4 regions of the Arthrobacter sp. 49Tsu3.1M3 genome follow, and region 3 is predicted to be linked to each of the others. Evidence: riboswitches for the same ligand, from Rfam matches in the RefSeq annotation. Region 3 holds a riboswitch; each other region holds the start of a gene.
The links. Region 3 has a riboswitch for S-adenosylmethionine ahead of B5X90_RS11395 (aminotransferase class V-fold PLP-dependent enzyme). Riboswitches for the same ligand answer to the same signal wherever they lie in the genome.

Region 1 (7,036 bases), on a different contig from region 3:
GGGAGCGGCTCGTCGACTTCGTGGCCGAGGTGACCAGCCGCTACCAGCCGGACGCCGTGGCCTTGACGGAACTGATGTTCGACAACAACACCTACGGCGGCGACGACCGTGACTCGTACATGCTGGCCAGCGGCCGGACGGACTGGCCGCGGCTCGCGAACGGGGACATCGACGTCGAACACCCGAGCCTAGGGGCCTGGCGGTCGAAGGCGGTGGCAGCCACCGTGGCCAAGGCGGCGGCGGCAGCGCACGCCAACGGTGCCACGCTCGACATGGACGTCCGGGCGCCGTGGCACGATCCCGCCGGCGACCGGCCCGAGAGCGGCCATGACTACGGGCTGCTCGCCGCGGCCGCGGACCGGCTGGTCTTGTGGGACTACTTCGGGCTCAACGACGCCGCGCCGTCCTACTCCGCCGAACTGGCCGCGGCCATGGCGAAGCGGTCGGGGAAGTTCGCCATCTCGGTCGGGATGTGGGCCAAGGACGGGCGCATCTCCGCCGCGGACCTGGCGGCCGGGCTGGAGGCGTCCGTCTCCGGCGGGGCGGCCGCCGTCGCCGTCACACCGTCCAGCATGCTCGACGACGACGCCTGGCGGGCGCTCAAAGCGGCCTGGACCTGAGCGGTCATGGCCCCGGGCCTGCTTGAGCGCCTGACCTGCTTGAGCGCCTGGACCTACTTGAGCGCTTAGACCTGCTTGAGCGCCTGGCCGAGGTCGCGGATGAGGTCCTCGACGTCCTCCAGGCCCACCGAAAGCCTGACCACGCCGTCGCTGAGCCCGATCGCCGCGCGGCCTTCCGGGCCCATCGCGCGGTGCGTGGTGGTGGCCGGGTGCGTGATGAGCGTCTTGGCATCGCCCAGGTTGTTGGAGATGTCGATGATCCGCAGCGCGTCCAGGAGGGCGAACGCGGCCTGCTTCGCCGTGCGACCGGGGGAGGGCTGCAGCTCCAGGGTGAGCACGGTCCCGCCGGCCTTCATCTGCTGCACTGCGAGTGGGTATTGGGGGTGGGACGGCAGCAGCGGGTACTTTACCCAGCTGACCGCAGGCTGCCCCTCGAGCCATTCGGCCAGCCGCAGCGCGGAGGCCGAGGAATGGTTGACGCGCAGCGCCATGGTCTCCAGGCCCTTGGTGAGCACCCAGGCGTTGAACGCCGAAAGCGCCGGACCGGTGTGCCGCATGAGCTGCTTGACGGGCCCGTCGATGAATTCCCTGGTGCCCAGGATGGCCCCGCCCAGGACGCGGCCCTGGCCGTCGATGTGTTTGGTGCCGGAGTAGACCACCACGTCCGCGCCGAGGTCGCCGCAGCGCTGGAGCAGCGGGGTGGCGAAGACGTTGTCTACCACCACCGTGGCGCCGGCTTCGTGCGCCAGTTTGCTCACGGCGGCGATGTCCACGATTTCCTGCATGGGGTTCGACGGCGACTCGAAGAACACCGCCGTGGTCGGCTCGGACAGCGCCGATTGCCACTGTTCCAGGTCCGGGCCGTCCACGAAGACTGTCTCGACACCCCAGCGCGGCAGGATCTCGTTGAGGATCACGAAGCACGAGCCGAACAGCGAGCGGGCCGCGACCACCCGGTCGCCGGCCGCCAACAGCGCGCCCAGGGCGGTGAACACGGCGGACATGCCGGACGCGGTCGCGAAACACGCCTCCGTTCCCTCGAGCAGCCGGAGCCGCTCCTGGAAGGTGGCGACGGAGGGGTTGCCGTAGCGGGAGTAGACGAAGCGCTCGTCCTCCCCGGTGAACGCGCGCTCGGCGGCCGCCGCGGACTCGTAGACGAATCCTGAGTTGAGGAAGATCGGCTCGGTGGTTTCCTGGAAGCCGGTGCGGTCAAGGCCGCCACGGACGGCCTGGGTGTCGGCCGCCCAGCCGGCGGCGTCGGGATTGAAAGTCACTTGATCTTTCCGGGGTTGGTGGGCAGGCCGCGGTTCTTCCAGCCATTGACGGTGCGTTCGCCAAAGCGGTCGGTCTCGCCTTCGAAGCCCTCAAGGACGTTGTACGAGGTGTAGCCGGCGGCCGTCGCGGCCGTCGCGGCGGAGATCGACCGGGCGCCGGAACGGCAAAGGAACACCAGTTCGACGCCGGTGTCCGCCGGCGCCTGCTGCCTTAGCTGTTCCACGAAGTGCGGGTTCGGCGTGCCGCCGGCAAGGTTCCACTGGATAAAGAGCGGATCGTTGCCGCCTTCGCCCGCGGCCGCAGTGTCCGGGATGCCGATGTGGGCCCATTCGCCCTCGGTCCGGACATCCACCAGGATGGCTCCCGCCTCAAGCTTGGCCCACGCCTCCTGCGGGCTGAGGTCTCCGGCGTAGCTCATGCGTGGCCCGCGAAGGCCCCGTCGGCGCCAAACTCGTCGGCGTCGAGCTCATCAACCGCATTGGCGACGGCGGCGTCCGCACTGGCAATCGCGGCCGGCAGGACCAGCGCCTGCGCCACGATCACGGTGCTTCCGTTGAAGCTGGCGGCGGGGCTTCCATGCAGCACGTAGCCTTCGGCCAGGGCGGCTGACACCCGCTCGCAGAAGGCGCGGTCATCCGCGCCGGTGAACAGGCGGTAGGCCAGCCTCTCCTCGCCGCCGGGTGCGGTGCCGGGTGCGGCTGTTGTGGGTATTGACGTGTCGGGCACGACGGATCTCCTCTTTCACGCTTGCAGCTCGAATGGTCGATATGCCGAGTATTCACCTGAGGCACCCCGCCGCGAAAGGGAGGGTTGCCGACCGGCCAGTCAGGGCTTGGCACCGGTTCTCATTACTCCCCAAAAACGTAACACCTGCGACGCCGGCCCGCACCGCCGCCGTCGTCATGTTCCGTAACCGGGCCGCGGCCCGGGCGAGTAGTGGCGGGCTCCAGTTTCGGGTACAGCCCACTCGTGTCTGCCGGGACGTTTCGCCGTCTACTGGGGGGATTAGGTCCGACGGGTCGGGCGCAACGGCAGGTGATTCGAGCACTGTGTGAATCGAGCAGCCCGTGAATCGACTCGTCTGTCCATCAACAGGCTGTCTGAGAATCGGTGGCTGGAACGGTCGGAGCCGCAGCCGCGGTCCGGCCGGTCACGGCGGAATGGAGCAATCGTGGGCCCGCGCATACTCGTTACCGGGATTACAAGCGCCGCCGGACGGGCCGTCGCGGCCCAGCTCGAAGCCCGGGGCCTCCCGTACCTCGGCTCCGACGCCCGCGCCGACACCCGCGCCGACACCCGCCAGGGCGGGGAGGCTCCCGCCGCCGCGGTCAGGCTCCTGCCGGCGACGAACCCGGACATGATCCTGGACCTGCGCCGGGTGGTGGACCGCGAAGCCATCAACGTCATCATTCCGACCCTCACCGTGGAACTCCCGGTCCTCGCCGCGGCCCGCGCCGGATTCGCCCAGGACGTGCGGATCATCGTGGCCGACCCCGCCGCGGTGGCCCTCGCCAACGACCACCTGTTCACCACCTGGGCGCTGCAGGCAGCCGGCATCCCGGTGCCCCGGTTCGCGGTTCCGGGCGACCTCGCCGCCGCGCCGGCATCCCTCGCCGGCCTCAGCGGCCCCGTGGTGGTCAAGCCGCGGGTCTTCAAAGGCTCCCACGGTATCCACCTGCTGGCCGGAACCGACTCCGTTAGCTGGAAGAACATGCCGGCGGGGCAACTGGTCCAGGAATTTATCCCGGGCGCCGACTACGTGTGCCTGGTGTTCGGCACCCCGGCACGCAACGCGATGGCGCCGGTGGCGGTGGTCCTGGAGAAGACCAGGACTCCGTATGGGCGCGCCGGCAGCGACGAGGTCAGCCGCAGGGTGCCGGCGAACCAGGCCGGGGATGTGCGCAAGCTGGGCCTGGCCGCCGTCCGCACGCTCGGGCTGACCGGGCCGGTCCAGGTCCAGATCCGCCGCCGCACCGACGGAACGCCCGTGGTGCTGGGTGTCTGCGCGACCCTGGGGGAGAACAGCACCTGGGCCCCGGAAATGCTCGACGCCGTGCTGGCAACGTTCATGCTCCCGGCGTTCAACCCGGCCTCGTTCCGCCGGTGCCCGGCAGTGCCCGCGGACGCCCTGGGGTGAGCCCGCGTTACTATTCGATGGTCGCGAAGAGGGCGTTGAGTTCGGCCGTCAGCTGGCGCCGCAGTTCCGGGGTGCCGATTTCCTGCCCGTCGATGTGGTTCACCGGGGCCAAAAGCCGGATGCTGGAGATCAGCCAGACCGCGTCGGCGTCCAGCAGGTCTTTCGGCTCCAGCGGGCCGTAGCCCAGCTCCCAGCCGGCGGCCTTGGCGGCGGTGAAAAGGGCGCCTTGTGACGTGCCGGGCAGGATGCCGCTGTCCAGCTGGGGCGTGATGAGCCGCCGGATGGTGCGGACGCCGCCGGCGCCGTCGTCCGAGGTTTCCAGGTGCGCCAGCAGAACGGTCGACGTCGGACCCTCCAGCACCCGGCCGTCGGCGGACGTGAAGATGACGTCGTCGGCGCCCTGCCGGTGGGCGTAGCGCAGCGCTGCCATGTTCACGGCGTAGGAAAGGGTCTTGGCGCCGAGCAGGAGCCACGGGGCGCGCTCGCCGACTTCACTGTCGTAGCCGCGGTCGAGCAGGATCACGTCGATCCCGGTCTCGCGCTGCCGCCGGCCCGCGGCCGCAGGGGCGGAGGCCTGGACCCAGCACGTGGGGGCAGCCGCGCCCTCCGGCCCACGGGTGACAATCAGCTTCACCACCACCTCATCCTGCTCCGCGCCGCCCGTTGCGGCCGCGGCGGGTTCCTGCCCCCGGAACTCGCGGATGGCGGTTTCCACCGCCCGCCGCCATGCGTCCTCGGCGGGGATGTCCAGCTCCAGCAGCCGGGCCGAGCCCGCCAGCCGGGTCAGGTGCGCCTGGATCTTGCGGGGCCTGCCGCCGACGGCCAGCAGGGATTCGAAAACACCGTCGCCGCGGGTGGCGCCAAGGTCCGTGGCCATCAGCTGCGGCTGCGACGCGTCGGCAACCCGGCCGCCGTGGAACGCCGGGTCGAGGAAGACCAGAACGGTCGCGGGCGCGGGAACAGGGGCAGGAGTGGTCATGGCTAAAGCTTAGTCTCGGTGGTCCCGGGATAGGATTTGGTCACTGCCCGTTCGGAACTGTTCCGCGTGGCTTGTACGTTGAGGGGTTCGCCTGTGTTTTGGCCATTTCCGCTGGCGGAGACTTTACCGTCCTGGGCGATTCTGATTTTGACCGTGATCGACTTCGCCATCCGAGTGCTGGCACTGGGCATCATCCCCGGAAACCGGCGGCCCACCACCGCGATGGCGTGGCTGCTGGGCATCTTCATCGTGCCCACCATCGGCCTGCTCCTGTTCCTGCTGTTCGGCAACTTCCGGCTCTCCCGCAAGCGCCGCGCGCAGCAGGACGCGGTCAATACCCGGGTGCGCGCCGGGACCTCGGAACTGGCGATGCTGGAAAGCCGCTATGCCGGACCCGAATGGGTGGCTTCCGCCGCGGAACTGAACAAGACGCTGGGCTCGTTGCCGATGGTGGACGGTAACCAGGTGGAGCTGCTGCCCGGCTACCCCGACTCGATCAAGGCGATGGCCGCGGCGGTCCGCGGCGCAAAGTCCTTCGTCAACGCCGAGTTCTACATCATGAGCTCGGACCACGTCACGGACGATCTGCTGACCGCGCTGGAAGAGGCCGCCGAACGCGGGGTCGAGGTCCGTGTCCTGTTCGATCACCTTGGCACGCTTCGCATCAAGGGCTACCGCAAGCTGATCGCCCGGCTCAAGGCCAGCAAGATCCGCTGGCGGCCCATGCTGCCGCTCAACCCGCTGCAGGGGCAGTGGCGCCGGCCGGACCTGCGCAACCACCGCAAGATCATGGTGATCGACGGCGAGATCGCCTTCACCGGATCGCAGAACCTGATCGAGCCCTCCTACAACAACCCCAAGCACCGCAAGATCGGCCGCGAATGGGTCGAACTGATGGCCTGCCTGCGTGGACCGATCGTCACCACGCTCAACGTCGTTTTCGCCACCGACTGGCTCAGCGAGACCGACGAATCCATTGAGGAACAGCTCGCGCACCGGCCCGAACTGCACGCCGGCAACATCACCGCCCAGGTGGTGCCGAGTGGCCCCGGCTTCATCACTGAAAACAATCTGCGGCTCTTCAACACGCTGATTTACTCGGCCCAGCGCAAGATCTCGATCTGCAGCCCGTACTTCGTCCCGGATGACTCGCTGCTGTATGCGGTGACCACGGCGGCGCAGCGCGGCGTTGACGTCGAACTCTTCGTCTCGGAAAAGGGCGACCAGTTCCTGGTCCACCACGCCCAGCAGTCCTACTATGAGGCTCTGCTGGAAGCCGGGGTGCGGATCTACCTCTACAAGGCCCCCTTCGTGCTGCACGCCAAGCACTTCACGATCGACGACGACGTTGCCGTGCTGGGTTCCAGCAACATGGACATGCGCTCCTTCTCGCTGAACCTGGAGGTTTCGGTGATGCTCCTGGGGGAGGACATCGTGCGGCGGATCAGCGCCGTGGAGGACACCTACCGGGGCATTTCGCGCGAACTTACGCTCGAGGACTGGATGAAACGTCCGATGGGCGTCAAATACGTGGACAACGTCGCGCGGCTGACGGCGACCCTGCAGTAGCCGGGACGGCGGGACAGCCGACTCAGCCCGTGGGAAACTCGGCGCCGAGCGCCGAGAGGACGCCGAACGCTTTGGTCCGGATTTCCTCGTACTCCTCCTGCGGGGTCGAGTCGGCGGTGACGGCGCCGCCGACGCCGAGGCTCAGTTCCGCGGCACCCTCGCCAAGGGCGCTGACCACGAGGGTCCGGATTGCCACGGCGAGGTCGGCGGCCCCGTTCAGGGAGAAGTAGCCGATCGCCCCGGAGTACACGCCGCGCGGCGCGGCCTCCAGCCGGTCCAGGATGGCCATGGTGCTGACCTTCGGGGCGCCGGTCATCGAACCGGCGGGGAAACAGGCCGCGACCGCCTCGGCCCGCGGCATCCCGGGCCGCAGCCGGGCATCGATGGTGCTCACCATTTGGTGCACGGTGGCGTAGCTCTCGATCGCGCACAGCCGGCTGACGGCCACCGAACCCG
Region 2 (7,036 bases), on a different contig from region 3:
GCTCGAAACCGATGCCGTCGCCCCCGTGTTCCGTGGGCACCCGCAGCCGGCCGAAGCCTTCCTCGTTCAGCCAGCGGACCTGTTCGAAGGGCAGGACCCTGTCCTGCTCGCGGGCCAGCGCGCCCTCCGCGATCCGGGCGAACACGGGCCGGAAACGCTGCGCCAACGTCTCGTAGGCGGCCGCGGCCGACGGGGCCGCGGCCGATGGTGCTGCGGCCGACGGGGCTGCGGGGGCTAGGGTCTCTGATGCGTAGGACATGCGTTCCCTTGGTTGCTGTTGGCCGGGCTAGAGCTTGGCGGCGTCGGCGGCGGGATCCTGGTCCCAGGGGGTGGGCAGGATGCCCTTCTGGTAGCTGGCAAACCAGGCTTTGACCTCCGGGGACTGGAAGGCGGCCTTGAGGGCCGCGGCCTTCTCCGACCCGGCAAAATCTTTCCGCCCGGCAACCACGATCCGGAACGGGACCTGGTCCGCATCCGTTTCGAAGGCCAGCGCGTCGTCCTTGCTGTGCCCGGCATCGGCGGCCATCCGGGCGACCAGGAAGCCGGCGTCGACGTCGGGAAGGGTCTTGGCGAGGGACTGCTGGTCCACTTCCACGAACTGCAGCTTCTTCGGGTTGGCCGTGATGTTCTTTTGCGAGGTGTGGATCACGGTGGCGTCGGACAGCTCCAGCAGGCCGGCGTCGCGCAGCATGAACAGGGCCCGGCCGTTGTTCGCCGGGTCCACGGGAATGCCGATCTTGGCGCCGTCCGGGAGCTCCTTGAGGGACTTGTACTTGTCAGACCAGATGCCGCCCGGGGCGCTGTAGACGTAGAACAGTCCCACGTTCTCCAGGCCCTTGTCCTGGTTGAACTGCTTCAGGTAGGCGTTGTGCTGGAAGAAGTTGGCGTCGAATTCGCCGTTGGCCACGGCCAGGTTGGGCTGGATGATGTCCGTGACGAAGGTGGGCTCCAGGGTCCAGCCCTGGGCCGCGAGCAGCTTCTGGGCCAGCTTGGTCGGTTCCTGGTACGGGGCGGACTCGGTGACGATAATCTTGATCGTCTTCCCGCCGCTGGCGGCGGCACCGCCGGGGTTGGTGAGGCCGCAGCCGGTCAGTGCCGCGGCGGAGACTGCACCGGCGCCGGCGAGGGCATACTTGAGGAAATTTCTACGCTGCATGGTCTTGGTCCTTTGTGGTGGTTCGCGCTGAGCTATGACTGGGCGGTAACGCCGGCGGGCTGGTTTTCGGCCGCCGCGGAGAATTCGGTGAAGGCTCCCCGGAAGGCTGCGGCGGGGTGCCGGCCGTTGAGCCGCGGCCCGGCGCCGAAGAGCTTCTCGCGCAGGGTTCCCGGCGCGTAGCCGGTCTGGGCGAGGCCGCGGCTGCGCAGTTCCGGCAGCACACCGTCGATGAAGTCGGTGTAGGAGCCGGGGATGGTCTGGTTGATGATGTTGATGCCGTCAATTCCGGCGTCCTGCCACTGCTCGAGACGGTCCGCGATCTGGTCCGGCGTTCCCACCACCCGGTTGGCCCGGCTGCGGTAGAGCGCAATGTCGCGGAGGGTGGGATTGCCGCCTCGGACGGAAGCGCGGATAGCCGTGAGATGCCCCTGGCTGCCTTCCGTCTCAAGGTCCCCGAGCGGGGTGTCCAGCGGCAGCCCGCCGAGGTCGACGCCGAACCCGCCGCCCACGTGGGCCAGCAGGGCCTCAATGTCCAGGCTGTCCTCGAGCTCGTCGGCCTTGCGGAGCGCCTCGGCCTCCGTGCCGCCCACCACGAAGTGCATGCCCTGGAGGAACTTCACGTCATCCGGATGGCGGCCGGCGGCAACGGCCTGTTCCCGGACGGCCGCGGTGTACTTCGCGGCCACGTCGGTGCTCGGCGCGAGGGTGAAGGTGGCCTCGGCGTTGGCGGCGCAGAACTGCTGGCCGCGGCCGGAGCTTCCGGCCTGGAAGAGCACCGGGGTGCGCTGCGGCGAAGGGGCCGCGAGGTGGGGTCCGTCGATCGAGTAGCGGGGTCCGCGGTGGTAGATCTTGCTGACTTTTTCCGGGTCGGTGTGGACTCCGGTCTCCTTGTCCCGGAGCAGCGCATCGTCTTCCCAGGACCCTTCCCACAGTTTGTAGGCGGCCTCGACGTATTCGTCCGCCCAGTCGTAGCGTTCGTCATGCTTGGTCAGCTCGGTGGCGTTGAAGTTCCGGTGCGCGTTTTCCAGCACGCTGGTGACGATGTTCCAGGCCACCCGGCCGCCGCTGATGTGGTCCAGCGTGGACATCTGCCGGGCGAACTGGAACGGATGGCTCTGAATTACCGACGACGTCGCGGCCAGCCCGATCTCCTGCGTTCCGGTGGCGAGCGCGGACAGCAGGATGAGGGGGTCGTTGGACGGCACCTGCAGGCCCTTTTTCAGCAGCGATGCCCACCCGCCGTCGTAGTCGCCGTACAGACCGACGACGTCGGCGAAGAAGATCGCGTCAAACTTGGCGTCTTCGAGCTGGCGGGCCAGGTCGGTCCAGAGCTGGAGTTCGTTGAACCGGTGCTGCTGGGCTTCCGGGCGCCGCCACTGGCCGCCCATGATGTGGCTGGACGTGTTCATCACGAAGGCGCTGATCAGCAGGCGGGGGCGGGGTCCGTCGAAACGGGTACTGGGTGTTGACGTCATGGGGTGCTTTCCGCTGAGGGAGGTGGGAAGAGGGTGCTGCCGGCGCTCAGAGGCGCTTGTCCAGGCGCCGGGCAACATAGGATCCGCCCAGCTGAACGATGGTGACCAGCAGGATCATCAGGACAATCGCGGTGATCATGAGCGGCGTTTCGTAGCGGTAATAGCCGTACCGGATGGCGAAGTCGCCGATTCCGCCGCCGCCCACCAGGCCTGCCATCGCCGAGTAGGAGATGAAGCTGACGGTCATGATGGTGATGGAGCTGACGAGTCCGGGCTTTGCCTCCACAATCAGGACGTCCCGGACGATCTGGGACCGGCTGGCGCCCATGGACCGTGCCGCTTCGACCACTCCGCCGCCGAGCTGGCTCAGGTTCTGTTCCACAAAGCGGGCGAAATACGGAATGGCGTTGAGGGTCAGCGGGACAATGACGGCGGCCGTGCCGATGGTCGTGCCGACAATGAACCTGGTCACGGGAATGATTGCGATCAGCAGGATCAGGAACGGGAACGAGCGGAGCAGGTTGACCAGCCCGTCCAGGACCCGGTGCAGCTTTGGCCTGTGCTTGAGCCCGTTGGGACCGATGGTGTAGAGCAGGACACCTAGCGGTGTGCCGAGCAGCACCGCCAGCGGGATGGCCACCAGCAGCATGGTGAGGGTCTGTCCCATGGCGACGTCGATTTCGGGCAGGATTTCCAGGATGCGGTCAAACATTGATCAGGCCCTCCGACGCGGCTGTGGTGTGGGTGCCCCTCCCGGAGCGGTCCAGCTGGATCTCATCGGAGACCAGGTAGCGGCCGATCGACGTCGCCGGGTGGAAGCCGGGGCGCTGGAGTTCGGCGAGGTCGAACTGCTCCACCACCCGGCCTTCCTCCATGACCGCGACGTTGTCCGCGATGGCCTTGATGACGTTCATCTCGTGGGTGACCACCACGATTGTGATGCCGAATTCGGCGTTGACGTCGGCCAGGTACTGCAGGACCGATGACGTCGTCCGGGGATCCACGGCCGACGTCGGCTCGTCGCAGAGCAGCACCTTGGGCCCGGTGGCGAGGGCGCGGGCGATCGCCACCCGCTGCTTCTGGCCCCCGGAGAGTTTGGCCGGATACGTTCCCGCTTTGTCGGCGAGGTCCACGATTTCCAGGGTTTCGGCGGCCCGCCGCCGGCGTTCCGCCTTCCCGACGCCGGCGAACTTCAGGGACAGCTCCACATTTTCCTGGGCTGTGAGGTTGTTGAGGAGATTAAAGTGCTGGAAAATCATGCCGATGTCGTGTCGCTTGGTCCGGAGCTCGGCGTCGGACAGGGTCACCAGGTCCACGCCGTCCACCAGGACGCGGCCCGACGTCGGGCGCTCGAGGAGGTTGATGTTGCGCAGCAGCGTGGATTTGCCGGCGCCGGAGAACCCGATGATGCCCTGGATGGTGCCCCGCCTGATGTGCAGGCTGACGTCATCGACGGCCGTGAAAGGTCCCGCGGCTGAAGCGAATGACGTGCTGACGTTCTGGATCTCGATCACAGGCCACCACCTGCTCGGGGCCGCGGCGCCGCCGCTGTCTGCGTGTTCATGATTTCCTCCGGGCTCGCCCGAGGAAAGCCCTGGGTCCTTGCTTCCGGGCAGCGCTGAGCGAAGCCGCGGAGCCTCAGAACACAGTGGTTCTCCATCGGTCCTGGCGGTAGCACCGTCCTCAAAGGAGGGGGTTGCTGCGGCGTCACGGAGCCAGATCTCTCAGCCGCTCGGGATGGTTACGAGTCCATCTCACACGGCAAGGGACCGGATACTGAAAAAGCCGGTCACATTTTGTAACCGACTCTTCCCGATCTGTTGATCGTCATTCCCGGGCCGTTAGATGCCCACGCGCCAGCCTTCGCGGGCGGGGCACGCGTTCACGACGACGTCCAGCCCGGCGGCCTTGGCGCGGTCCGTCGCGGCGTCGTCGAAGACGCCCAGCTGCAGCCAGACGGCCTTGGCGCCTACTGCGATGGCCTCGTCTATGACGGCCCCCACCCTGTGGGAGTTGACGAAGCAGTCCACGACGTCGATCGGGTGCTTCTCCGGAGGGATGTCAGTCAGGGAACGGTACCCCTTCTCGCCGTGGACGTCGTCGCCCGGAAGGTTGACCGGAATGATGGTCATGCCCATCCGGTCCCGGACATAAAGGGAGACGTCAAACGCTGAGCGCCATTCGTTGGTGGTGAGGCCGACCACCGCCCACGTGCCTTTGGTTCGCATGAGGCGGTCAATGACTGCCGGATCGTTAACATGGGCCATGCATCAACCTTACTCCTGCGACCTTTCCGGACAATTGTCGAATAAATGAATGATCTGGACCGGACGCACGCCGGGTGAACGAATATTACAGCGCTCCCGGCGCCGATTTTGCGGAATGGTGCATCTGAAGCTCTAGTAGGTAATGACCATCCCGAGCGGCCGAGAGACCTGGATCGATGACGCCGCAGCAACCCCCGGTGACGTGAGACGACCATTCCCACGCAACCGTTCCGCCCTCCTTCGCTGAAATTCGAGGGAGCCGGAGCGACCAAGGGTGCTACTGCCAGGACCGATGGAGTGCAGCAATGACCCCTGAGAATTCTTCCGCCCTGCCCACCTTTGCCCGGACCGCGTCCGAGGCAATCCCACAAACCACTTCGGACGCGACGGCGAACGAAGCAGGGCTGCGTGACGCGCCCGGCTCCTCTCGCGGCTCTTCGGGATGGTCCCTGAACGAGCCCACGGACGGCGCAGTGCACGGCGTCCCCGCCGACGGGCCGGCGCGTCACCGCAGCACCACCTCCGGAAACCATCCTCCCCGGCACGGCGCCGCCGCGACCGCGGGAACTGCCCAGGCAGAGACGGTTGCGTTCTGGGAAACCCAGGCTCTCCGCCTCGACTGGGCGGACCTGCCTGGCGCAGCAACGGATCGCGCCAAGCCCTGGCACACGGCGCACCGCCGGGTCCCGGCCGACGTCGAGGCCGGCGTCGGACCGCAGATCACCTGGTTCGAAGGGGGCAGACTCAATGTCGCCTACAACTGCGTCGACCGCCACGTAGCGGCGGGGCGCGGGGACAAGGTGGCCCTGCACTTCGAGGGCGAGCCCGGTGACCGCCGTGCCGTCACCTACGCCGAACTCCAGCGCGAGGTCTCCAAGGCCGCCAATGCCCTCCTGGATCTCGGCATCACCAAGGGCGACCGGGTGGTCATCTACCTCCCCGTCATCCCCGAAACCGTGATCATCACCCTCGCCGTGGCCCGCATCGGCGCCATCCATTCCCTGGTCTTCGGCGGGTTCTCCGCCGAGGCCCTGAAGTTCCGGGTGGAGGACACCGGCGCCAAGCTCCTGGTCACCACCGACGGCCAGTTCCGCCGCGGCACCGCCGTGCCGGTCAAGGACAACGCGGACGCCGCCGTCGCCGGCGACAACGCCATCGAGCACGTCCTGGTGGTCAACCGGACCACACCGGCGGGCGAGCTGGACACGGTCCCGATGACCGCGGGCCGTGATGTGTGGTGGCACGACGCCGTCGGCACCGCTTCCGAGACTCACGAAGCCGAAGCGTTCGACGCCGAGACGCCGCTGTTCATCATGTACACCTCCGGCACCACCGGCAAGCCCAAGGGCCTGGTCCACACCTCCGGCGGCTACCTCACACAGGCGTCCTGGAGCTTCGAGCACCTGTTCAGCAACCCCGACCCCACACTGCGGGAGAAGGACGTGCACTGGTGCACGGCCGACCTCGCCTGGGTCACCGCGCACACCTACGAGCTCTACGGCCCGCTCTCCAACGGCGCCACGCAGGTCATCTTCGAGGGCACACCCAACACCCCGCACCCGGGCCGGCATTTTGAAATCATCGAACGCTACGCGGTCACGCAGTATTACACCGCGCCCACCCTGGTCCGCTCCCTCATGGGCTGGTTCCCTGACGGCGTCCCGGACAGGTACGACCTCTCCTCCATCCGCCTCCTCGGCACGGTGGGCGAGGCCATCAACCCCGAGGCCTGGCGCTGGTTCCGGACCAACATCGGCGCCGGCACCGCCCCGGTAGTGGACACCTGGTGGCAGTCCGAAACCGGCGCCACCATCCTCTCCCCCGCCCCGACGGACACCGCGTTCAAACCCGGCTGCGCAGCCCGCCCGCTGCCCGGCGTCAGCACGCGCATCGTGGACGACGCCGGCAACACGGTACCGCCCGGCGTCCAGGGTTTCATCGTGGTGGACTCCCCCGGCCCGGCGATCGCCCGGACCGTCTGGGGCAACCCGCGCCGCTACTTCGATTCGTACTGGCGCCAATACGCCGAGCAGGGCTGGTTCCTCGCCGGTGATGGCGCCAAGTATGACGACGACGGCGACATCTGGATCCTCGGGCGGGTGGACGACACCCTCAACGTCTCCGGACACCTGCTCTCT
Region 3 (7,036 bases):
AGGTGTCCGAGACAGCGTGCTCCAGGAGCTCGGCTTCGTCATGGACCTCGTCCCAGCGGTACCCCAGCTCGCGGACGAGGAAAGTCTCGATCAGCCGGTGGCGCCGGACCATGGAAAGGGCGAGCCGGACTCCATCGCTGGTGAGCGTGACGGCGCTGTAGGGCTTGTGGTCTACGAGGCCCTGGTCCTTGAGTTTGCGGACCATTTCCGAAACCGAGGAGTTGGCGACGCCCAGGCGCTGCGCCAGCTGCGTGGAGGTGATGGGCTTGCGCTGCCACTCGGTGAACGAATAGATGACCTTGACGTAGTCCTCGATCGAGGAGGAGGGCGTACTGGTCTTCACAGACCTAAGCCTACCGTCAGCTGCCTCCGGAGAAAGTGAGCCACAGCAGGACCAGGTTAAGAGCCACGACGAGCACCACGCTGATGATGGCGGCGATTCGGAGGGCCGGGCCGTCGGCAAACCGGCCCATCAGGGCCTTGTTGCTGGTCAGCACCACCAGAGGGACCAGGACAAAGGGAATCCCGAAGCTGAGGACCACCTGGCTCAGGACCAGCGCCCAGGTGGGGTCGAAGCCCACCGCCAGCAGCACGACGGCGGGGATAAGGGTCACGACGCGCCGGGCCATGACGGGGATCCGGATCTTGAGCAGGCCCTGCATGATGGTGCCGCCGGCATAGCAGCCCACTGAGGTCGATGCCAGGCCGGAGGCGAGCAGCCCGACCGCGAAGATCACGCCGACGACCGGGCCGAGATTGGCGGTGATGGCGGCGTGCGCGCCCTCGATCGTGTCCGTGCCTTCTTCGCCACCGAGGGTGGAGGCGGCCAGGAGCAGCATGCCGATGTTGACCAGTCCGGCGATTGCGAGGGCGGCCACGACGTCGAACCGGGTGGCCCGGACCAGGCGCGCGATGGCCGCCGGGGGAACATGCAGGTGTTCGTCCGGCCGGTGCCGGTCCCGGGACAGGGCCGAGTGGACGTAGATGGCGTGCGGCATGACGGTGGCCCCGAGCATGCTGGCGGCCAACAGGACGGTGTCCGGGCCCTGGAAGCCGGGCACGAGCCCGGCCAGGGCGGCCCCCGGATCGGGCGGGCTGATGAACAGTCCGGCCAGGAAGCCGACCGTGATGATGCCGAGCAGGAACATGATGATGAATTCGAACGGCCGCTGTTTCTGCCGGGCCTGGACGGCGAGCAGGAGCATGGACACGGCGCCGACAATCACGGCGCCAAGGGGGAGGGGCAGGCCGAAGAGCAGGTACAGGGCGATTGCGCCGCCCACCACCTCCGCGAGGTCGGTGGCGGCGGCGACGACTTCGGCCTGGACCCAGAAGGCGCGGCGCCACAGCGGCTTGAGCCGTTCGCCGAGGATCTCCGGAAGGCTCTTTCCGGTGACGATCCCGAGCTTGGCGGACTGGTACTGGACGAGGACTGCCATGACGTTGGCGGCCACGAGGACCCACACGAGCAGGTAGCCGTACTGCGCCCCGGCGGTCAGGTTGGCGGCCACGTTTCCGGGGTCCACGTAGGCGATCGACGCCACGAACGCCGGCCCCAACAGGCCGATCAGCGCCCTCCGGGCACCCGGGTGTTTGTAAGTGGGGGCGTCCTGCGCCGGTTGCCCGTGTCCCGTTACCTCCAGCACTGCAAGCTCCTGTGATTGGCGCGTCGGCGGTGACGCGATGATCGGCGCCGGCCGGAAAACAGCCGGTGTCAAAGTTTCATGTGCCTATAAGAAATTATTAGGCATACCGAAACAATAGGCCCGGCGGGCGCTGCGTGCAATCCGGGGGAGTCCGGGGTGAGCGTGCATCAGGCCCGGAAGGCCCGCCACGTCTGGGTCAGGTAGGGCAGCCGGAGCACCTCGCCCGGGGTGTGCCCCAGGTGCTCGTGCAGGTACCAGGCGAGGTTGGCTGTGACCTTGGCCCGGGTGGAGTCCGATGCCGCGAGATAGTAGCTGCGGGACTTGGCCAGCTCCTGGATGTCCTCCGTCGTGACGGAATCCTCCCAGCGCGTCAGGTGGCTCTCCAGCCCGGTGAACTCGGCGCCCACGGCCGGACGGAAGTGCGGTTTGTGCACGTCCCCGGCGTGCATGATCCGGGAGAGCCTGTGCACCCAGGGCACGCTGGTGTCCAGCTGGTTCCAGATCAGGCCCAGCACGCCGTGCGGCCGCAGGATCCGGGCAATCTCGGTGCTGGCCAGGCCGGAGTCGCACCAGTGCCACGCCTGGGCGACCGTGACCAGGTCAAAGGACTCCGGCTCGAGACCGGTGTCCTCGGCGCTGCCCTCGATGGCCGTGACGTCCGGCAGGGTCCGGCGCAACTGCCCGAGCATGTCGGCAGAGGGGTCCACGGCCACCGTGCCCAGTCCGCGTTCCGCCAAAAGGGAAGTGAACTTCCCGGTGCCCGCGCCAATGTCCGCGGCGTCCCTGGCTCCCGCCGGGACCAGCCAGTCGGCCGACTCCTGCGGATAGCCGGGGCGGACGCGTTCGTAGTGCTCGCCGCCGTCCTGGAAGCTTTGTCCGAGTTCCTGGCGCCGCTCGCTGTGCAGTTTTGGTCCGTTGTGCAGCTTCGGTCCGCTGTGCAGCCTGGGGCCGGCGCTTGCCACGTGCGATCTCCTTCGGGAAGGTCCTGCTGGTTTCAGATACCCTTCGAATTTACCGCACCCGCGCCGGGCCCTGGTCCTGCCCTAGTCGAGGGTGCAGGGCGCAGCGCCGGCGGTGCCCGGGGTGTTCGGCGCCCAGTGCGGGTAGCTGCGGGTATCGTTGGCCGGCACCCAGCGGCCGGCGTCCACCACGTAATCCCAGCCGAGTCCGTTCTGCCGCAGCTGCTGCAGTCCGGCCAGCAGGCGTTCGGCGTCCTCCAGCCGTGAGCCGAGGCCGAAGCTGGCCCGCAGGGAACCGGCGGGCAGGCCGAGCCGCTTGAGCAGCGGGTGGGCGCAGAAGCGGCCGTCGCGCAGGCCAATGCCGTGTTCGGCCGACAGGTAGGCGGCGACCAGTCCGGCGTCGTAGCCTTCCACGGAAAAGTTCACGACGCCGATCGTGCCGGTGTCCGGGTGATCGCTTCCAGCGGAAGAAGCAGAGGAAGACCCGGACGCCGAATCGGCAAAGATCCGGTGCACGGTTACTCCCTCGATGCCCTGGAGGCCCTCGACGAGGAAGGACCGGATGGCGTCCTCGTGGGCCTGCCACTGCTCCGGGTCCAGGGCCGCAATGACCTGGGTGGCGCGGGCGAGGGCCGCCGCGCCGAGGACGTTCGGCGAGCCACCCTCGTGCCGGGCAGGCCCTGTGGTCCAGCTGACGGAGTCGAGCCGGGCATCGCGGACCGCGCCGCCGCCGGCCAGGTGCGGGGTGCCGGCGTCGAGCCAGTCCGTCCGCCCCACCAGCACGCCGGCGCCGAACGGGGCGTACAGCTTGTGCCCCGAGAAGGCGAGGTAGTCGACGTCGTCCGCGGCGATATTGATCCGCCGGTGCGGGGCGAGCTGCGCGGCGTCGACGACGATCCTGGCGCCGTATTCGTGCGCCAGGGCGGCCAGGGTGCGGATCGGGAGGATCTCGCCGGTGACGTTGGAGGCGCCGGTGACGGCCAGCAGGCTGACGCCGCCGCGGGCGAGTTCGTCGCGCAGGCGGTCCACGGTGGCCGCGAGGGTGGCGGCGGCCACGACGCTGCGGTGCGGGACATTCTGCCAGGGCAGGAGGTTGGCGTGGTGTTCGATGTCGAGGTAGAGGACCTCGCCCGCGGCCCGCCCGTCGCGCAGCGGCAGGCAGCCGGCCAGCAGGTTCAGGGAATCGGTGGTGTTGCGGGTGAAGATCACGGAATCGTCGGGCCGGCCGCCCACGAAGTCCCGCACGATGTCCCGGGCGTTCTCGTAGACGGAAGTGCTGATCTGCGATGCGTAGCCGGCGCCGCGGTGCACGCTTGCGTAGTACGGCAGGATTTCATTCAGGTAGGCCGAGACCACGGACAGGGCCGGGGCGGAGGCGCCGTAGTCAAGGTTGGCGTAGCGCGCGTGGCCGCCGGTGATCAGCGGTGCCTGGATTTCGGCCCCGGTGACGGCTGCCAGCGGGCGGGCCGCGAGGGCCTGGCGGCCATCAGCCTGCCCTGCGGACTGTTCTGCACCAGCAGCATGGAATTCAGTGGCAACGGGAAAAATGGCAGTTGTCATGGGACCTCACTCGAACAGGACCCCACACCGTGGGAATCCGCGCTTGCCGGGTCCGTTCCGGACCGGCCAGGTCGTCACCCGGGGCACCCCACCGCGACTGGAGGGTTGCCGGCCAGCAAACCGGGGTTTAGCGCTGGCACTCGTGACCTGCATCGAGCGTAGGACATCGGCGCAGCCGGGGAAAAGGCGGGCACCGATTGTGAAGCGGATTATTACGGGCGCGGTTCAGTTGTTCGGGTGCGCCTGGAAGAGGTCGTCGAGCCCGGGGTTGAGCCGCTTGAGGACTTCCGAGTGCAGGATCGAATTGGTGGCCAGGGCGTTGCCGCCGAAGGGACCGTCCTCGCCTTCGAGCGAGGTGAAGCGGCCGCCGGCCTCGGTCACGATCGGCACCAGGGCTGCCATGTCGTACAGGTTCAGCTCGGGTTCGCAGGCGATGTCCACAGCGCCCTCGGCCACGAGGCAGTATGACCAGAAGTCACCGTAGGCGCGGGTCCGCCACACTTCCTCGGTCAGACCCAGGAACTCATCCAGGTTCCCGCGTTCCTTCCAGCCGCCAAGGCTGGAGTAGGACAGCGAGGCGTCCTCGAGATTGGAGACGTTGGATACCTTCAACCGTGTGGCGGCGGCGAGCGAGCGGCCCGTGTAGGCGCCTGCACCCTTGGCGGCCCACCAGCGCTTGCCCAGTGCCGGCGCGCTGACGACGCCGACCACCGGCTCGCCCTCGTCGACGAGGGCGATCAGGGTGGCCCAGACCGGGACACCGCGGACAAAGTTCTTCGTGCCGTCGATCGGGTCGATGATCCACCGGCGGGAGCCGTGGCCCGAGCTGCCGAATTCTTCGCCCAGGACTGCGTCACGCGGACGTGACCGGGAGAGCTGGCCGCGGATGGCCTCTTCCGCGGACTTGTCGGCATCGGTGACGGGTGTGAGGTCAGGCTTCGTCTCGATCCGAAGGTCGAGCGCCTTGAAGCGGCTCATGGTCTGGGAATCGACCGAATCTGCCAGTACATGGGCAAGGCGCAGGTCATCGTTGTAGCTCGAAGCGGGTTGGCTCATGGTTCCAAACTACCGTCAAACCTGGCTGCCGGGCGGGAGGCCGCGGCACGGCGCCGCCGCCCCGCCGCCGGTCCGGCTAGGAGACGGTGCCCAGTTCCTTGGTTTCCTGCGCTTCCATCCGCGGGTCCGTGCCCAGCAGCCGGCGCAGGGACGCGAGCCTGGCCGGTCCCGAGGGCCCCGCGTGCCCGGCCGCAACCCACTTGTCGACGCCGCAGTTGACGGCCGTGGAGTCGTGCTTGCAGCCGCGTTCGCAATCATCGGTGCCGGGTTCCAGGTCCGGGAAGGAACGCAGGATCCGGTCCGGGTCCACGTGGGCCAGGCCGAAGGACCGGATGCCGGGGGTGTCGATGATCCAGCTGCCGGCCGGGGCATCGTTGACTTTGAGCGCCAGTGCCGAGGAGGACGTGTGGCGGCCGCGGCCGGTTACCGCGTTCACGCCTCCCGTGGCCCGCTCGGCGCCGGTCAGGGCGTTGACCATGGTGGACTTGCCGACGCCGGAATGGCCCAGCATCACGGTGACCTTGCCGTCGAGGTAGTCGCGCAGCTGGGACACCGCGTCCTTGTCGAGCCGGGCCGAAAGTCCGTCGTCGGAGCGGGCGTCGATGCCGGAAGCGGCGGAGTCGGCGGTCTTGGAGATGATGACGGGGAAGTCGAGGTGCTGGTAGTTGGACAGCAGCTCGGCGGGATCCTTGACGTCGGCCTTGGTGACGAGCAGCAGCGGCTCAATGCCGGCGTCGTACGCGGCCACCAGCGCACGGTCGATGAAACCGGTCCGCGGCTCGGGGTTGGCGGCGGCGACCACCACAACCAGCTGGTCGGCGTTGGCCACGACGGCGCGTTCGATCGGGTCCGTGTCGTCGGCACTGCGGCGCAGCAGCGTCTTGCGGTCCTGGATCTTGACCAGCCGCGCGAGGGTGTCGGGCTCACCGGTGACATCCCCGACGAGGGAGACGAAGTCGCCGGCAACCACCGGGTTGCGGCGCAGCTCACGGGCCCGGGCCGCGATGATCTTGCGTTCGTCCGCGGTCCCTTCGCCGACGACGGCGGTGTAGCGGCCGCGGTCGACGGTGATGATGCGTCCGGTGACGGCGTCGTCGTAGCTGGGCCGGTCCTTGGTGCGGGGCCGTGTGCCCTTCTTGTTCGGCCGGATCCGGACGTCGGACTCGTCCCAGGAATCAGTGCTGCGTGCCACCGGCGGTGTCCTCATCTGCGGCGGGTCCCTGGGCCAGCATCGCTTCCCAGAGTTGCGGGAAATCGGGCATGGTCTTGGCCGTGGTTGCGATGTCCTCGACTTCCACCCCGCGTACGGCAAGGCCCAGAATGGCGCCGGCGGTGGCCATGCGGTGGTCCGCGTAGCTGTGCACCACACCGCCGTGCAGCGGGGCCGGGCGGATGATGAGGCCGTCGGGGGTTTCTTCGGCGTCGCCGCCGAGGCGGTTGATTTCGGCGACGAGGGCGGCGAGCCGGTCCGTTTCATGGCCGCGGAGGTGGGCGATGCCGCCCAGCCGCGAGGGGCCGGCGGCGAGGGCGCAGAGCGCGGCCACGGTGGGGGCGAGTTCGCTGGTCTCGTCGAAGTCGCCGCCCTTGATCTCCGGTCCACCGCTGACCGTCAGGGTCCCGCCGTCAATCGTCACCGTGGCGCCCATAGCGGTCAGGATGCCGCGCCAGAGATCACCCACCTGGGTGGTTTCCGCGGGCCAGTTCGGGATCCGCACGGTGCCGCCGGTGGCCAGGGCCGCCGCGAGGAAGGGTCCGGCGTTCGAGAGGTCCTGCTCGATCCGGACGTCGAAGGCGCGGATCGGGCCGGGGGTGACA
Region 4 (7,036 bases), on a different contig from region 3:
CGCTGAACTCTTCCGCAACCGCATGAGCGAGGAAGGTTTCGACCTGCTCCCCGGCGAGCACGCCATTGTCCCGGTGATGTTCGGCGACGCCGTCATGGCCGCCAAGGTGGCTGACGCCATGCTCCACAACGGCGTCTTCGTCACCGCGTTCAGCTACCCGGTAGTGCCCAAGGGTGCCGCACGGATCCGCGTGCAGCTCTCCGCTGCGCACAGCTCCGACGACGTCGAGGCCTGCGTCCAGGCATTCGTCCGCAGCCGCGCGGTGGTGGCCGCAGCCTAGCCCGCCTGGTCGACAGGGCCGGGCCCCACTTTCAGGACGGGGTCCGGCCCTGCTCGTTCATCCCGGCGTCCTGCACTGGCTTGTCCGCGGGACATGCCCAGTCCCGGCAGCGAGGACTGGACTTGATGCCACTATGTCCAATGGCCACGGCCAACGACGGGCATGTCCCGGGCTGGCCGGCGGCAAAGGGGGACATGCCCAGTCGTGCGGACCAGGGAAGGGCGTGTCCCGGGCCGGCACGCGGCAACGGGGGACATGTCCAGCGATGCGGACGAAGAAGGGACATGTCCAGTGGTGCGGAACGTGGAGATGGCACGTCAGCCACCTTCGAACGATCCACTGGCGTCTTGTCGGATACTGCCGCCCGGGCGCAGGTTGGGGCAACCGCCGGATACCGGGACGTGGATCACCGGCCCCGGACAATCTGCAAGGATGGGACCATGTCAGCTCATTACGATGTCGTAATTGTCGGCGGCGGGATCGCCGGCCTGTCCCTTGCCTCCGCCTTGGCCGGGCGCTGCAGCGTGGCCCTGATCGAAGCCGAGCAGACCCTGGCGTACCACACGTCGGCCCGCTCGGCCCGGCAACTGATTCCCAGCTACGGCCCGCCGGTGGTCCAGGAGCTCACCGTCCGGACGCTCGAGCTCATCGCGGCCCAGGACACCGGACGTCCGGAACCAGTGCTCACTCCGCGCAGCTTCATGCTGATCGGCGACGACGCCACCGTCCGGGCGGAGGCAAGCGGACACATGCACCGGATCACCCACGCCGAGGCACTGGAGCTGTGCCCGGCCCTGGTCCCGGATTCGTTCAGCGCTGCCGGGCTGGACACCGGATCCTTCGCCTGCAACGCCCCCGTGCTGCTCGAGGACCACCGGCGGCTCGCCGCGGGCGGCGGCGTGGACATCATTACCGGCGCCAGGGTCCATTCGGCCCAGCGCCTGGGCACCGGCTGGGAACTGGGCGCCGGGCAGGAAGGCTTCCAGTCCGCCGTCGTGGTCAACGCCGCCGGTGCCTGGGCCGACGAGCTCGCCGTCCTCAGCGGCGTCGAGAAGCTGGGCCTGCAGCCGTACCGGCGCACCGCGGCGATCGTCGAAGTCGAGAATCCCCTTCCGGAAGCCTGCCCGATGGTGGCGGCGGCCGATGACAGCTTCTATTTCCGGCCGGACGACGGCCAGGTCCTGATCTCGCCCGCCGAACACGTGCCGAGCGGACCCGAGGACGCCCGGCCCTATCCCGGCGACGTCGAACGGGTCATCGCCCGGCTCAACGCGATCACGACGCTCGGGATCCGCAACGTCCGCACAGCCTGGACGGGGCTGCGCACGGAGGCGGCCGACGGCGTCCCGGTAGTGGGGTTCGACGCCGAGGCCACCGGATTCTTCTGGCTCGCCGGCCAGGGCGGGTACGGATTCCAGACCTCATCCGGCGTCGCGGAACTGGCCGCCGGGCTGATCCTCGCGGGCCAGGGCTCCGCCCCGGCGCGGGACGCTAGTCCGGCATCCCGGACAGCGGAGGCGCTGGCCGCGACCCGCTGGTCCATCCGGCGCTGAAGAATGGATCCATGAGTACCCTCATCACCAATATCGCCGAACTGATGACCCAGGACGCGGAACACCGCGTCCTCCGCGACGCGGCGGTGGTGATCGAGGGGGAGCGGATTTCCTGGCTCGGGCCTGCGGCCGAGGCCCCGGCGGCGGACGAACGGGTGGATGCCGGGGGCCGGGCGCTCCTGCCGGGCTGGGTCGACTCCCACACGCACCTGATCTTCGCGGGGGACCGCACGGCCGAGTTCGAGGCCCGGATGGCGGGGGAGACCTACAGCGCCGGCGGGATCGCCGTCACCACCGACGCCACCCGGAGCACGAGCGACTTCGACCTCACCCGGCTGGCGATGGGCCGCGTCGCGGAGGCGGTGTCGCAGGGCACCACCTACCTGGAGACCAAGACCGGCTACGGCCTGGACGTCGAGAACGAGGCCCGCAGCGCCCGCATCGCCTCCACCGTGGCGGACGAGGTGACCTACCTGGGGGCGCACCTCGTTCCTGCCGGGATGGACGCGGAGGAATACACGGAGCTGGTCTGCGGGCCGATGCTCACCGCCGTCCGGCCCTACGCCCGCTGGGCCGACGTCTTTTGCGAGCAGGGCGCCTTCAACGAGGACCAGTCCCGCCGGGTGCTGCTGGCCTGCAAGGCCGCCGGGCTGGGCCTGCGCGTCCACGGCAACCAGCTCGGCGAGGGCCCCGGCGTCCGGCTGGCGGTGGAAGTCGGTGCCGCCAGCGTGGACCACGTGAACTACCTGTCGGCCGGGGACGTCGATGCCCTCGCCGGCAGCTGGGCCGGCTGGGACGCCGCCGGCGGCAGCGGCACGCGGGGCACGGTTGCCACGTGCCTGCCGGCCTGCGATCTTTCCACCCGGCAGCCGCTGGCCCCCGGCCGGGAACTGCTCGACGCCGGTGTGCAGCTGGCGCTGGCCTCCAACTGCAACCCCGGCACGTCGTACACCAGCTCCATGGCGTTCTGTGTCACCACCGCCGTGCTGCAGATGCGGCTCAGCGTCCACGAGGCGGTGCGCGCCGCGACCTACGGCGGCGCGCTGGCCCTGCGCCGGGAGTCCGGGAACGACGTCGACGGCGGCCGCGCGGTGGGCTCGATCGCCGTCGGACACCGTGCGGACCTGCACCTGCTCAACGCGCCTTCCGCCACGCACCTGGCCTACCGGCCCGGCATCCCTTTGACGCACGCGGTGTGGCGCGCCGGCGTGGCGCAGCCGGTCCGCTGACGGGCCTTAGAACATCATGGGCGGTGCGTCCAGGACGGTCTCGTCCACGCGCCTCTTCTCCCACTGTGTGAAGGGCTTGTCGAGCTCGTACTTGCCGTGCGAGGTGCGCAGCAGGGTGCGGACCTCGGCGTTCTCGGGGTTGTTCAGGGACTCGAAATATTCCACCGACCAGTGGAACCAGCGCATGCAGAACAGCCGCATGGTCAATCCGTGCGTCACGAACAGCGCGTTCGGGGCATTGCCGGGCCTGGACCAGTGCCGGTACAGGGTTTCCATGAAGGAAGAAATCCTGTCATACACATCGGAACCGGACTCGCCCTCGCGGAAGCGGTAGAAGAAGTGCCCGTAGGCGTTGCGGAGCTCCTTCTGGTCCTCGATGTCGCCGGCGATCTGGAAATTGGCCCAGTCCTGTTCGCGCAGGCGCGGTTCCTCGATCACCCGCTCGACGAGCGGGCCGAGATTCAGCGCCTCGAGGGTCTGGTAGGCGCGCAGATACGGTGAGACGTAGACGCACACCGGGCGGCCGTCCAGCTGGCGCCGGACTTCCTCCCCGGCCGCGGTGGCCTGCTCCAGGCCCAGCGCGGTCAACGGGATCCGGTAGTCCGGAACACGGTTGTAGATCGAGGTGTCGGCATTGGCGGCAGACTGGCCGTGCCGGATCATGATGATTTTCCGGGGCGCACTCATAATCCCCAAGCATAGGGCTCCCAAAAGCAGGTGCCGCAGGCAAAACCCCGTTCGGCCGGCGCCACGCGGGCACCAGCAAACTATCGGCAAGTGCAGGCAAGATAGAACCATGTTGGTTCCCTCCCGCCGCCGGCTGCGGTTCGAAGTGTTGATTGTCCTGGGGTTGTCGCTGGGGCAGTCCGCGATCTACTCCCTGGTGCAGTTGCTGGACAAGATGACCACGGCGCCGCTGGCCCAGGGCACATCCACCCTGAACCGCTCACAGAGCGCACGCGAATACTTCGACCTCACCTACCAGTTGCTGGACATCATCTTCGCCCTGGTGCCGGTGGCCCTCGTGATCTATTTCCTCACCGAGCACTGGCCGGCCGGGGAGCGCGGAACCTCGGCGTTCCGAAGGATCGGTTTCGACTTCGCCCGGCCCGGCAAGGACCTCCTGCAGGGTCTCGGACTCGCCGCGCTCATCGGCATTCCGTCCCTGGGGCTCTACGCCGCCGGCCGGGCGCTGGGGATCACGACGGCGATCATCCCCAGCGCCCTGGACGCGTACTGGTGGACCGTGCCGGTGCTGGTCCTGTCCGCGATCCGGCACGCGGTGGTCGAGGAAGTGATCGTGGTCGCGTACCTGCTGGACCGGCTCGGGAAACTGGGCTGGAGCGTGCCGGCGGCCATCGCCGCCAGCGCCCTGCTCCGCGGCAGCTATCACCTGTACCAGGGGTTCGGGCCGTTCATCGGCAACGCGGTGATGGGCGTCGTCTTCGCGCTGGTCTACACGCGGACCAAACGGGTGATGCCGCTGGTGATCGCCCACGCCATCCTGGACACTGTGGCGTTCGTGGGGTTCAGCCTGTTCGGCAAGGCCGTGGGCCTGGGCTGATGGTGCTGGTTGTACTGCCGGCGCCATCGCCCGGCCTTAAATGATCTCGGCCGCCGTCTCCTAGGTGACAACGTTGGCACCTAAGAGATGGCGGCCGAAGCGTGGGGCAGGTGGAGCGTTAGATCGTGACCGCTCCGGAGGCGGTCTCGAAGGTGACAGAGAGGATGCCGGGAGTACCGTGCGGCGCGATCCAGTTCACGGCGACGTCTTCCAGCGGCTTTTCAACTGGTTCGCCCAGCCACTCCGTGACGCGCGCGGCCGAACCGGCAATGGTCAGTGCGGACATCTTGACATCGCTCGCGTAGGCGTTGGACGGGTGCAGTTCCGGGTCGCCCTCCCACTTGAGCATGTACGGCACCTGGGGGTCGGCGATGAGCCCCAGGATGCCGATCTGCTTCCAGACCAGTTCGCGGCCGTCGGGAAACTTCCGGTTGCCGTTGACGGCGGCGCGGCCGAGCCGCTCCTCGAACGGGGCCAGGTCGTCAACCTCGACGCACCAGCCCATCCAGCCGCCGCCGGCCTCGGAGCGTGCCCGGACGGCCTGGCCGAACGGGGCCTTGTCGGAGGCCGGGTGGTTCAGGACCTCCACGACTTCCAGGTACTTGTGTCCCGCGAGCGGGATAATCATGTTGCGTGTCCCGAAACGGGGGTGCACTCCACCCTTCACGGCTTCAACGCCGAGGGCAGACGCAATACGTTCAGTGGTGGCTGCCAAGCCATCGTGTTCACAGGCGTAAGAGACGTGATCCATGCGCATGCCATCATCTTGGCACTTTGTGATGGACCTCTCAGCTTAGGCTCCCCTAACCGTCATGGGACGTCCCGGGGCGCCGAACGCGGCGCCCCGATGCTCCGTCACGGCGGCCGTCTTCATCTTCGTCACAAAGCTATCCAGGGCTGCGCCGCCATTCCTACACTGAAGCCAGGTCATGAGTGCCAGCGCACAGCCCCGGCTTGCTGGCCGGCAACCCTCGTATCGCGGTGGGGTGCCCCGGGTGAAGACCTGGCCGTCCGGCGCCCGCCGGAGGGCAAGCGCGGCGCCTGTTCCGGTTCGGGCCGAAAGCCCCGGCCGGTGCTGTGCCCAGTGACTCGAGGAGCACCAATGTCCAACGCCTGGTCCTTTGAAACCCGCCAGATCCACGCCGGCCAGGAGCCGGATAGCGCCACCGGCGCGCGTGCCCTGCCCATCTACCAGACGACGTCGTTCGTGTTCCCCAGCGCCGAAAGCGCCGCGAACCGCTTCGCGCTCGCCGAGCTCGCGCCCATCTACACCCGGATCGGCAACCCGACCCAGGACGCCGTCGAACAGCGCGTCGCCAGCCTGGAAGGCGGCCTCGCGGCGCTGCTGCTCAGCTCCGGCCAGGCCGCCGAGACGTTCGCGATCCTCAATATCGCCGAGGCCGGCGACCACGTGGTGGCCAGCCCCAGCCTCTACGGCGGTACCTACAACCTGCTCGCGCACACGCTGAAGAAGTTCGGCATCTCCGTTACCTTCGTGGCAGACCCGGACAACCTGGACCAGTGGCGGGACGCCGTCCAGCCCAACACCAAGCTGTTCTTCGGCGAAGTGGTCTCCAACCCCCGCCAGGACGTGCTGGACATCGAGGGCGTCTCCGGCGTGGCGCACGAGGCCGGCGTGCCGCTGGTGGTAGACAACACGCTCTCCACCCCCTACCTGATCCGGCCGATCGAGTGGGGCGCGGACATCGTGGTGCATTCCGCCACCAAGTACCTCGGCGGGCACGGCGCCGCAATCGCCGGCGTGATCGTGGACTCCGGCAACTTCGACTTCGGGAAGGACCCGGAGCGGTTCCCCGGCTTCAACAGCCCGGACCCCACCTACAACGGCCTGGTCTACGCCCGCGACCTCGGAGCCGACGGCGCGCTGGGCGCGAACCTCTCCTACATCCTTAAGGCCCGGGTCCAGCTCCTGCGCGACCTTGGCTCCGCGGTGTCCCCGTTCAACGCCTTCCTCATCGCCCAGGGCATCGAAACGCTGAGCCTGCGCGTCGAGCGCCACGTGGCCAACGCCACGAAGGTGGCGCAATGGCTGGAGGGGCGGGACGACGTCGAATCGGTCGCCTACGCCGGGCTGCCGTCCAGCCCCTGGTACGAGCGCGGCCGCAAGTACGGGCCCAAGGGGACCGGCGCCGTCGTGGCGTTCAACATTGCCGGGGGAGCGGAGGCCGGCAAGCGGTTCGTCGACGCCCTCGAACTGCATTCGCACGTCGCGAACATCGGCGATGTCCGGTCGTTGGTGATCCATCCGGCGTCGACCACCCACAGCCAGCTCTCGCCCGAACAGCAGGTGATCGCCGGGGTGAATCCCGGGCTGGTGCGGCTTTCGGTGGGACTGGAGCACATTGACGACATCCTCGCGGACCTCGACGCCGGATTCCGCGCGGCCAAG

Region 1: another riboswitch for S-adenosylmethionine. It lies ahead of B5X90_RS05415 (DUF1737 domain-containing protein); the one in region 3 lies ahead of B5X90_RS11395 (aminotransferase class V-fold PLP-dependent enzyme).
Region 2: another riboswitch for S-adenosylmethionine. It lies ahead of B5X90_RS18005 (methionine ABC transporter ATP-binding protein); the one in region 3 lies ahead of B5X90_RS11395 (aminotransferase class V-fold PLP-dependent enzyme).
Region 4: another riboswitch for S-adenosylmethionine. It lies ahead of B5X90_RS07510 (bifunctional o-acetylhomoserine/o-acetylserine sulfhydrylase); the one in region 3 lies ahead of B5X90_RS11395 (aminotransferase class V-fold PLP-dependent enzyme).

Annotation. Positions count from the first base shown of each region.
Region 1 covers NZ_FUZD01000003.1:69,739-76,774, forward strand. The annotation lists gene B5X90_RS05400 (hypothetical protein) at 1-620, shown strand, start outside; gene B5X90_RS05405 (O-succinylhomoserine sulfhydrylase) at 686-1,894, opposite strand; gene B5X90_RS05410 (rhodanese-like domain-containing protein) at 1,891-2,313, opposite strand; gene B5X90_RS05415 (DUF1737 domain-containing protein) at 2,310-2,621, opposite strand; SAM riboswitch class IV at 2,634-2,748, opposite strand; gene B5X90_RS05420 (ATP-grasp domain-containing protein) at 3,067-4,032, shown strand; gene B5X90_RS05425 (aminodeoxychorismate lyase) at 4,043-5,011, opposite strand; gene cls (cardiolipin synthase) at 5,105-6,580, shown strand; gene pabB (aminodeoxychorismate synthase component I) at 6,603-7,036, opposite strand, start outside.
Region 2 covers NZ_FUZD01000022.1:42,289-49,324, forward strand. The annotation lists gene B5X90_RS17985 (acyl-CoA dehydrogenase family protein) at 1-259, opposite strand, end outside; gene B5X90_RS17990 (MetQ/NlpA family ABC transporter substrate-binding protein) at 287-1,156, opposite strand; gene B5X90_RS17995 (LLM class flavin-dependent oxidoreductase) at 1,189-2,631, opposite strand; gene B5X90_RS18000 (methionine ABC transporter permease) at 2,678-3,343, opposite strand; gene B5X90_RS18005 (methionine ABC transporter ATP-binding protein) at 3,336-4,145, opposite strand; SAM riboswitch class I at 4,285-4,375, opposite strand; gene B5X90_RS18010 (CoA-binding protein) at 4,473-4,898, opposite strand; gene acs (acetate--CoA ligase) at 5,204-7,036, shown strand, end outside.
Region 3 covers NZ_FUZD01000008.1:135,040-142,075, forward strand. The annotation lists gene B5X90_RS11380 (metal-dependent transcriptional regulator) at 1-343, opposite strand, end outside; gene B5X90_RS11385 (Nramp family divalent metal transporter) at 360-1,646, opposite strand; gene B5X90_RS11390 (class I SAM-dependent methyltransferase) at 1,814-2,608, opposite strand; gene B5X90_RS11395 (aminotransferase class V-fold PLP-dependent enzyme) at 2,690-4,165, opposite strand; SAM riboswitch class IV at 4,200-4,313, opposite strand; gene hisN (histidinol-phosphatase) at 4,391-5,221, opposite strand; gene B5X90_RS11405 (ribosome small subunit-dependent GTPase A) at 5,298-6,413, opposite strand; gene aroA (3-phosphoshikimate 1-carboxyvinyltransferase) at 6,397-7,036, opposite strand, start outside.
Region 4 covers NZ_FUZD01000004.1:192,028-199,063, reverse strand. The annotation lists gene B5X90_RS07540 (glycine C-acetyltransferase) at 1-280, shown strand, start outside; gene B5X90_RS07535 (NAD(P)/FAD-dependent oxidoreductase) at 721-1,833, shown strand; gene B5X90_RS07530 (imidazolonepropionase) at 1,845-3,062, shown strand; gene B5X90_RS07525 (histidine phosphatase family protein) at 3,069-3,749, opposite strand; gene B5X90_RS07520 (CPBP family intramembrane glutamic endopeptidase) at 3,859-4,626, shown strand; gene B5X90_RS07515 (VOC family protein) at 4,745-5,383, opposite strand; SAM riboswitch class IV at 5,552-5,667, shown strand; gene B5X90_RS07510 (bifunctional o-acetylhomoserine/o-acetylserine sulfhydrylase) at 5,729-7,036, shown strand, end outside.